Regions from separate parts of the Mesorhizobium sp. WSM3866 genome, predicted to be linked through region 1. Evidence: predicted binding sites of a transcription regulator. Region 1 holds the regulator's gene; each other region holds the start of a gene.
What was found. Region 1 encodes PhoB, which activates phosphate uptake and scavenging genes when phosphate is short. Its sites were predicted from a motif close to TGTCATNNANCTGTCAT; they were not measured.
Positions count from the first base shown of each region.

Region 2: a site for PhoB is predicted at 1,881-1,897, ahead of ugpB (sn-glycerol-3-phosphate ABC transporter substrate-binding protein UgpB). Genes of this name have one in related genera too.
Region 3: a site for PhoB is predicted at 1,704-1,720, ahead of CK222_RS08770 (LTA synthase family protein). Genes of this name have one in related genera too.

Region 1 covers NZ_NSGC01000002.1:583,789-587,064, forward strand. Annotated here, with positions in the region: gene pstB (phosphate ABC transporter ATP-binding protein PstB) at 1-137, shown strand, start outside; gene phoU (phosphate signaling complex protein PhoU) at 158-862, shown strand; gene phoB (phosphate regulon transcriptional regulator PhoB) at 882-1,571, shown strand; gene CK222_RS07115 (ROK family protein) at 1,888-3,123, opposite strand.
Region 2 covers NZ_NSGC01000002.1:706,481-709,756, reverse strand. Annotated here, with positions in the region: gene ugpA (sn-glycerol-3-phosphate ABC transporter permease UgpA) at 1-438, opposite strand, end outside; gene ugpB (sn-glycerol-3-phosphate ABC transporter substrate-binding protein UgpB) at 509-1,819, opposite strand; gene CK222_RS07710 (EAL domain-containing protein) at 2,146-3,276, shown strand, end outside.
Region 3 covers NZ_NSGC01000003.1:143,479-146,754, forward strand. Annotated here, with positions in the region: gene fabG (3-oxoacyl-[acyl-carrier-protein] reductase) at 1-248, opposite strand, end outside; partial or broken gene CK222_RS33520 (ribbon-helix-helix protein, CopG family) at 326-523, opposite strand; gene fabD (ACP S-malonyltransferase) at 552-1,493, opposite strand; gene CK222_RS08770 (LTA synthase family protein) at 1,751-3,276, shown strand, end outside.

The DNA of each region.
Region 1 (3,276 bases):
AGCAGGCGGCGCGCGTCTCGCGGCAGACGGCGTTCATGTATCTCGGCGAGCTGATCGAATTCGACCGGACCGAAAAGATTTTCACCTCGCCCCGCGAGAAGCGCACGCAGGACTACATCACCGGCCGCTTCGGCTGAGTTCATACGAGGACATAACCATGGCCCATACGGTCGCTTCCTTCGACGAGGATCTGAGGCAGATCAGCCAGCTCATCCGCGACATGGGCGATCTTGCCGGCTCGATGGTCGGCGCGTCGACCAAGGCTCTGCTGAATTCCGACAACGCGCTGGCGCAGCGCGTGGTCTCCGACGATGCCATCATGGACGCGCGCCAACGCGAGCTCGACGATCGCGCCATCACGCTGATTGCCAAACGCCAGCCGATGGCCGACGACCTGCGCAGCGTCGTTGGCGCCATCCGCATGGCCGGCGATCTCGAGCGCATTGGCGACCTTGCCAAGAACATCGCTAAGCGCGTCGGCTCGGTCGGCGTCAGCGCCGCGCCGCGCGACCTTTCGCACTCCATCGATTCGATGGCGCAGCTGGTGCTGATCCAGGTGCAGGGCGTGATCGAGGAATACGCGGCCGGCGACGCCACGGCGCTCGCCAAGCTCCGCAACGACGACGAGCGCATCGACGTCAAATACACCGCCGTCTTCCGCGAGCTCCTGACCTACATGATGGAGGATCCGCGCAACATCACGGCTTGCACGCATCTGTTGTTCTGCGCCAAGAATCTGGAGCGCATCGGCGACCACGTCACCAACATCGCCGAGAACGCCTACTATGTGCTGACCGGCACGCAATTGCCCGCGAATCGTCCTAAGCAGGACGAGACGACGATGTCGGCGCCGGCGGCCTGACCGCGAAGGTGCCTGCTATATGATCGCGCCACGCATCATGGTGGTGGAGGACGAGGAACCGCTGGGGGTGCTGCTCCGCTACAACCTCGAATCCGAGGGCTATCAGGTCGAGGTGGTGACGCGCGGCGACGAGGCCGAGATCCGCCTGCAGGAGAATGTGCCCGACCTTCTGGTGCTCGACTGGATGGTGCCGGCGGTGTCCGGCATCGAGCTTTGCCGGCGCCTCAGGATGCGGCCCGAGACCGAACGCCTGCCGATCATCATGCTGACCGCGCGCGGCGAGGAAAGCGACAGGGTGCGCGGCCTCTCGACCGGCGCCGACGACTATCTGGTCAAGCCGTTCTCGACGCCGGAATTCATGGCCAGGGTCAAGGCGCTGCTGCGCCGCGCCAAGCCGGAGGTGCTGTCCAGCGTGCTCAAGGTCGGCGACATCGTGCTCGATCGCGAATCGCATCGCGTCTACCGCAAGAAGAGCGAGATCCGGCTCGGCCCGACCGAGTTCAGGCTGCTGGAATTCATGATGCGGCATCCCGGCCGGGTGTTCTCACGCAGCCAGCTGCTCGACAATGTATGGGGTGAGACGATCTATATCGACGAGCGCACCGTGGACGTGCATGTCGGACGCCTGCGCAAGGCGGTCAACAACGGCCGGATGCCGGACGTCATACGTACCATCCGTGGGGCGGGCTACGCGATCAGGGAAGATTAGATCCAGGGCACCGAAGGTCTGACGGGTTCTATCTGCGCTGGCGGGTTATCGAGACGCTGGTGCTTCGCCGTCCACGGGCGGAGCACGAAGCGTCGCGACGCGGCGCAGACCCGACGATCCACGCGACTTCCACGCGCCGCGGCGGTGCAGAAATTCTGCTCCGCTCATCCGACGATTGAGGTAATGGCATGGATTCCAGGGTCTCCGCGACGGAGCTTCGCTCCTGCTCCGCCCTGGAATGACGAAGCTGCGGGGCCTTCGCTAATCTCCGGCGTCTGCAGGACGCACAGAAGCCAACGATCGCTATCGAAGCTGCTCAGGCCACGTTCTTGCCCGCTCTTGCCTGCACGCCCGGGGCGAAAATCTCCTGGTCGACGAAGGTCAGCGCGCGCACGGCGCAGCCTTCGCGGATCAGCGGCAATTCGTTCGGCTCGGTATCGAAGGAGATCGAGTTTGAATGCTGGCCTCCGGCGGTCTGGCCGATCGCCTCGCGCAGCGCCGGCTCGATCAGGTCAAAGGCGGCGGCGCTGACGCCGACCATGGCGACCGGCGCCGGGTCGATCAGCGCGAACAGGCTGCCAAGGCCGAAGCCCAGCGCCTCGCCGGCCCGGCGATAGGCCTCGCGCTCCGGGCCATCCGTCTCGCGCGCCTTGGCGGCGAGCGCCCGCATGTCGGCGTCGCCGACATCGACCGGCTCGGCGTCCTCGCTCATCTTCATGGCGCTGCGCCAGATGGCGTAGTTGCCGGCATAGGCCTCGACGCAGCCGCGGCGTCCGCAACGGCAGAGCGCGCCGCCCGGGCGATGGATCATGTGGCCGAACTCGCCGCCGGAAGAATGTGTGCCGGTGAACAGCTCGCCCTTCAGAACCAGGCCCATGCCGATGCCGTGGGAGAGCAGAATGGCGATGAAATTGTCGCGATAGCGGTGGGGATCGCGCCACTGCAGCGCCACAGCCATCATGTTGCAGTCGTTCTCCATGGTGGCCGGAATGCCGAATTCCTTTTCCAGGATGTCGGCGAAGGGAATGTCGGTCAGCGGCGTGATCGGCGACCACAGCATGGCGCGGGCATGGGAATCGGTGATGCCCTGGATGCCCATGGCGATGCGGGCGACGCTGCCGACGTCGAGGTCCGGATCGTCCAGCCGGCGCCGCACGATCGCCAAGCATTCGCCGATCAGCTCGTTGCGCGGCATGGTGAGCGTATCGAGGCGGCGCTGCTCCTCGGCGATGACCTGGCCCGCATAATCAATAACGGCGACCGAGAGGAAATTGAGCGACAGCACCACCGTTACCACCGCCGCCGCCTCCGGCTTGAGCGCGAGGCCCACCTGTGGCCGGCCGCGCTTCAGAGACGCGGTCTCGCTCGGCTTGCTCTCGGCCAGGATGCCTTCCTGGATCAGGTCGGAAGAGATCGCCGAAATGGTCGAATGGCTGAGCCCGGTGGTCGCGGCGATTTCCGTGCGCGACGGTTGGCCGGCCCAGCGCACGGCCGAGAGCACCATGGCGCGGTTGCGCCGGCGCAGATCGTCGTGGCGGATTCCGACCGACATTTTTTCTCCTCCCAGTCAGCGCGGCCTCTCGATCATGCACAGGACCCGGCGACGCGCCAGATCGATTCACCCGGACGCCGGCACCCGAACCGTCCCGGTTTTTACAAGTTTCGGTGGACGCGGGCTGCGCCTCCTCCGAACTGTTGCGCGATA
Region 2 (3,276 bases), 120 kb from region 1:
GGCTATGCCGAGACTTCTCAGCACGTAGGATAGCGAGCCGATCGAAGGGTTGAACAGGAACAGCCACAACATGCCGGCGATCGCCGGCGCCACCGCATAGGGCCAGATCATCAGTGTGCGGTAGAGCGCTTTCCCGCGCACCACTTTTTCCGCCATTACGGCAAGCAGCAACGCCACTGCCATCGCCACGATTGCGGTCGCAAGCGAAAATACCACCGTTACCTTGATCGAGTTGAGATAGGCCGGATCGGCAAGCACTTTGCGGAAATTGGCAAACCAGACGAACTTGCTCTTTAGCCCGAATGGATCCTGCCTGAGCATGGACTGGTAGAGCGCCTGCCCGGCCGGCCAATAGAAGAAAACCAGTGTTATGGCGAGTTGCGGCGCCACAAGCAGGTAAGGCAGGACTTTGTTGGGGAAAACGACGCGCGGGGTCAGCTTGGTTTCCTCGTCAAGCAAGGATCGCCCGCGCCGATCCGCGCGGGCGACGTTTCATCCTCGGCCAGGTCTAGTTGCCCAACGCGTCCTTGATCGCCGCGTTGCCGCGCGAGACGGCATTGTCGAGCGCCTGCTGGGCCGTTTCCTGGCCGGCCAGCATCTTCTCGAACTCCTCGTTCTGGATATCGCGCACCTGAGGCAGGTTGGGCAGGCGCACACCCTTCGAATTTTCGGTCGGCGCCTTGCCGGTCATCTGCAGGATCGGTGTCTCGCGGCCCGGGTTCTTGTCGTAGAAGCCGGACTTCTTGGTCGCCTCATAGGCTGCCAGCGTCACCGGCAAGTAGCCCGACTTCTGGTGCAGATATTCCTGCACCTCGGTCTTGGAGAGATAGGCGAAGAAGGCCGCGACGCCCTTGTACTCCGCATCGGATTTGCCGCTGAAAACCCAGAGGCTTGCGCCGCCGGGGGTCGTGTTCTGCGGCGCACCCTTGGCATCGCTGTCATACGGCAGTTGGCCGATGCCGTAGTTCATACCCGACTTGACGATATCGCCGAGCCCGCCCGACGACTCGGTAAAGATGCCGCATTCTCCGGCGAGGAAGATCTGCTTGGCTTCGGAGGTTCGCCCGCCATATTTGAAAGTGCCATCCTTGGCGAGGTCAGCCAGCGCCTGAAAGTGGTTGACGAAAATCGGCGCATTGATCTTGAGCTCGACGTCGCCGCCGGCCAGTCCGTTCTGCTGGGTCGCCCAGGAAACATTATTCCAGGCGGCAAAATTTTCCAGATGGATCCAGGTCAGCCAGGTCGAGGTGTAGCCGCAAGGGGCCGCGCCGCTCGCCTTGATCTTCTTCGCCGCTTCCCAGACCTCGTTCCAGGTCTTAGGCGGGTTGTTCACGTCGAGGCCGGCCTTCTGAAAGATGTCCTTGTTGTAGTAGAGGATCGGCGAGGAGGAATTGTAAGGGAAAGACAACATGGTGCCGTCCGGCTTCGAATAGTAGCCGACAATGCCGGGCAGATACTGGCTCTTATCGAACGTCATCCCCGCGCCCGTCAAAACTTCGGCCACGGGTTTGATCGCGCTCTCGGCCGCCATCATGACGCCGGTGCCGACATCGAACACCTGGATGATGTCCGGCGCCTGGCCGGCGCGGAACGCGGCGATGCCTGCATTCAGCGTCTCGGGATAGGTGCCCTTGAAGACCGGAACGATCTGGTAGTCGCTTTGGCTGGCGTTGAAGTCCTTCGAGATCTTGTCGACGACTTCCGCATTGGCGCCCGTCATCGCATGCCACCAGCTGATCTGCGTGACAGCGAAAGCGGACGTGGTGGAAAGCAGGGTCAAGGTAGCGGCAACACCTGCCGCGAAGCCGAAGAGCTTCATGTTTTCATCTCCCGTTGTGATTGGCGAAAGGGGGCTTCCGCAGAACCAGTATGTGTTGCGCATGACAATCGGACAACGGTTTTGTTATGCGTCGATGAACATCATCTGATCCTAAATCAACGTGCATCGGTCACGGCCGGGCAGATTGCTTGCCGGCTTAGGATTTGAGCGACTCCAACCATCGTATTGCGACAGCCGGCCCAACCTTATCCGTCCTTTACAACCTGAGGCACACGCGTCGGTTGCAGGTCCACTAATCGATTCTTCAGCCGTCGGGCCTTAAGCAATCTTAACTTGATTGATGCGGGAAGATCAGGTGGGGCCAAATGTTGACCGTCTATAATTGCATCGTGCACGAGCACGATCTGAGGTTGGTCGCACTTGCGGCGCTCATCTGCGGAATTTCCTCTTTCTCGGCGGTCAATCTTCTTCGCCATGTCGAGCAATCGACCAGTCGAAATCGCTACGCATGGCTGTTGATTGCAGCCACGGCGACCGGATTCGGTATCTGGGCGACGCATTTCGTCGCCATGATCGCCTTCACGCCGGGAATACCCAACGCCTATAACGCGGAGCTTTCCGCGCTTTCGCTGGCCGCCTCCGTAGTTCTGACAGCGGCCGGAATGTGGATCGCCACCATCCGCGGCGGCATTGATCACTATCTTGTCGGCGGCGCCGTGCTCGGCGTCGGCATCGCCGTGATGCACTATACCGGCATGGCGGCGTTCGAGGTCCAGGGCAGGATCGTCTGGAACGAGCTGCTCGTCGCTCTTTCGCTGGCGGCGGGCGTCACGCTTGCCGCGCTTTCGCTGCTCGTCGTGCTTTGCCGCCCGTCGACGCTTACGACGATCGCTGCCGCCGTCTTGCTCACACTGGCCATCTGCACACTGCATTTTATCGCCATGGCGGCGGTCTCGATCTATCCGGACTCCTCGATAGAGATCTCAAAATTCACCATCGCGCCGATGTCGCAAGCCTTTGCCGCTGCGGCGGCAAGCCTGGTCATTCTGGTGCTCTCGGCCGCGGCGATCCGCATCGACCTGCGGTTCCGCCGGCATCAGGCGGAAGCGCAGCGCATGCACGGCCTGGCCAACGCGGCGGTCGAGGGGCTGATCGTTTGCGACGGCAGCCGCATCGTCAGCGCCAACGACAGCATCGCGGCGCTGAGCGGCATCGCGCCCGGCACGCTGAACGTGATGACGCTCAGCGACCTCTTCGGCGAACGCGTTGCCTCAGCCATCGCCGGCGGCAGCGGTCAGGCGCAGGAAGCCGAGCTGCGCAGCCAGGACGGCACCCGCATTCCGGTCGAGCTGATCGCCCGCAGCATCGACTATTGCGGCAAGCCTCACGACGTCGTCGCCGTCCGCGACATGCGCGAGCGCAAGAAGGCCGAGCAGGAGATCCTTCGCCTGGCGCATTTCGATCCGCTGACCGGGCTTGCCAATCGCCGCAGCTTC
Region 3 (3,276 bases), on a different contig from region 1:
ATGTCGACGCCTTCGAGATCGGCCTCCGCCTTATGGCCGAGCGCCTTGACCGCGTCGCGGTTGGTCAGATCCGCCGGGAAGAGCTTTACGCGGTCGCCGAGCTCGCCAGCCAGCGTTTCCAGCTTCTCCACGCGGGTGCCGTGCAGGCCGACGATCGCGCCCTGGCTGTGCAGCACCCTGGCGATCGCCTCGCCGATGCCTCCCGATGCGCCGGTGACGAGCGCCTTACGGCCGGTCAGTTCGAACATTGCTTCAACCTCATTCTTCCGGACGCCCCGCGAGCGACTCGTTCCGCATTTGTCATGTTGTCCAGGCCATACCAGAAGTTCTCGGCGCTCACGACCGATTCTTCACAAAGCCTGATCTGCTCCAGCACTTCCGCAGCCAGGTAATAGTCCTCGAGATCTTCGAGTCCACGCTCAACGAAGTCACGCAGGTATTCGGCTTTGCTTCGACCAGTCATCGCCACGAGATCGTCGAGGCGATGCTCGACTTCGGGAGAAAGACGGATGGAAGTAGGAATGCCGCACCTGCCAGCAAGAGTTCCCTGTTTATCCTGAAGTTGCCAGCGCCGCCTCGACTTCCGCCGCCGTGCCGATGGCGCCGGTCGCGATATCGCGGTTGATGCGTCGCGCCAAGCCCGACAGCACCTTGCCGGCGCCAACTTCGTAAAGCGTCGCGACACCTTTGGCGCCGAACCATTCCACCGTCTCGCGCCAGCGCACGCGGGCAACGACCTGCTCGACCAAGCGGCGGGCGATCTCGTCCGGGTCGCTGGTCGGCGTGACCGAAACATTTGAGACGATGGGAACCACTGGCGCGCTTTTCGCGACCCCGGCCAGCGCCTCGCGCATGATATCGGCGGCCGGCGTCATCAATGCCGAGTGAAAAGGTGCCGAGACCTGCAGCATCAACGCCCGCTTGGCACCCCTTTCGGTGCAGAGCTTCGCCGCCAGTTCGACGGCCGCCTTGGCGCCGGAAATCACCAGTTGGCCACCGCCATTGTCGTTGGCGATCTGACAGACAGAGCCTTGTGCCGCTTGGGCGCAGGCGGCTTCCACATCAGCCTGCTCCAGCCCGATGATGGCAGCCATGGCGCCCTCGCCCGCCGGCACCGCCGCCTGCATGGCGTTGCCGCGGGTGCGCAGCAGTCGCGCGGCATCGGCCACCGAAACGAAGCCGGCTGCGGCAAGCGCGGAATATTCGCCGAGGGAATGGCCTGCGACATAAGCCACCTTGTCCTTCAGCGAAAAACCGCGCGATTCCAGCGCCCTTACCGCCGCCAGCGACACCGCCATCAGCGCCGGCTGGGCATTGGCCGTCAGCGTCAGGGTTTCCTCCGGCCCCTCCCAGATCAGCTTCGACAGTTTTTCGCCGAGCGCCTCATCGACTTCCTCGAAGACATGGCGCGCCTCGGGAAAGGCATCGGCGAGGTCCTTGCCCATTCCGACGCCCTGGCTGCCCTGTCCCGGAAAGGTGAATGCGACGGCCATGTTAGCGTCTCCAGCGGCTGGTTTTTCCCTGCCTCTGGCGCAAGGCGGACGGCCAAGTCAAGCCCGCAAGCACCAGTTCAGCGGCTGTTCCAGCCGGGAGAACGGCCGAGTTCCCTGTTCTGAAAGGCTTTTTGGCGATCACACCTGATGAAAACCGCTCACGAATCGTTTGCTGGCTCTTCTTATTTCCGCCACAGGCGCTAGCTTTGTGTGACATTTCGATGACAGTGGCGTGACGCGAGTGGAAGACGCGTGACATGGGCCGGGGAAGCAAAGTGGCTAGGATCAGGAAAGGCGCGGCCAAACCCGCGCCGCAATTTTTGGAAGACGATCCGTCCACGGGCTATCTGCCGGGGCGCAGATGGCCGATTGTCCGCTATGGCCTGGCGACGCTGCTTGCCTCCGCCCTTCTGGTGTTCGCCATCGAATGGATCGTGCGCGGCGACTTCTTCGGCACAGTCGATTTCTTCCTGCAGCCCTTCAAGCCCGGCTGGACCACCATCATCGTTTTTTCGCTGGTGCTGATCGGGCTCGACGCCATTCTCGGCCGCAGCCATCAAAGCCTGATGATCGTCGCGCCGGTGACATTGGCATTGGCCTTTGTCGGTCACCAGAAATCGCACTATCTGGGCGATCCGCTCTACCCGACCGATTTCCTCTATGCCCGCCAGATCATGGCGCTGATGCCGCTTCTGGTGCGCGAGCGCCCCTGGACGGCCGTGCTGCTTGCGGCAGCGATCGTCGCCAGCCTCGCGCTGCTCGTCTATGGCTGGCGGCTCTGGCGCCGGCGTGTGCCGATCCTCAGCCGCAAGGGACGGCTGGCGCGCTTGACGCTTGCCGTGCCGCTGCTCGCCTTCTTCGTCTCGATCATGGACTACGCCACCTTCTCGTGGACGCGCGACAGGCTGCAGATCATCCCGATCATGTGGGACCAGAAGGAGAACTATGCCTCCAACGGCTTCGCGCTCGCCTTCGCGCTCAACGTGCCGATGGCGCATGTTTCGGCCCCGCCCGGCTATTCCGAGAAGACGATGGATGCGATCGCGCGTCCCGGGGTTGCCGCCTCGGTGCCCGACCAGAAGCCCGATATCATCGTGGTGATGAGCGAATCCTTCTGGGATCCGACGGAGCTCCCCGGCGTCAGCATCAAGCCCGACCCGATCCCGACGGTGCGCGCGCTGCGCTCAGGCTCGATGTTCTCGCCGGAATTCGGCGGCATGACCGCCAATATCGAGTTCGAGGCGCTGACCGGCTTCTCCAACGCCTTCCTGCCGGCGGGCTCGATTCCCTATCAGCAATATGTGCGCACGCCGACGCCGTCGCTGGCGACTTTCCTGAAGAGCGAAGGCTATAGGGCGCGCGCCATCCACCCGGGCACCAACTGGTTCTGGAACCGGGGCGCCGTCTACGCCGATTTCGGCTTCAGCGACTTCCGCTCGGAAGAGACGCTGCCGCCGATGGAGAAGCGCGGGCCGCTGGCCTCCGACGCGGCCATGACCGACGAGATCATGCGCGAGGCCGAGGCCAGCCAAGAGCCGGTATTCCTGTTCGCGGTCAGCCTGCAGAACCACGGGCCCTACGAGCCCTACCGCTATTACAATCCGACCCATAGCGTCGACGCGCCGATCAGCACGTGGGCGCGGGAATCGCTGCTCTCCTACGCCGAAGGCTCGGCCGACGCCGATCGCGGCCTGCAGCGCCTGATCGACTGGGCGAAGAAGCGCGAGCGGCCGACCATCATCGCCTTCTTCGGCGACCACTTGCCGCCGCTCGGCCCGGTGTA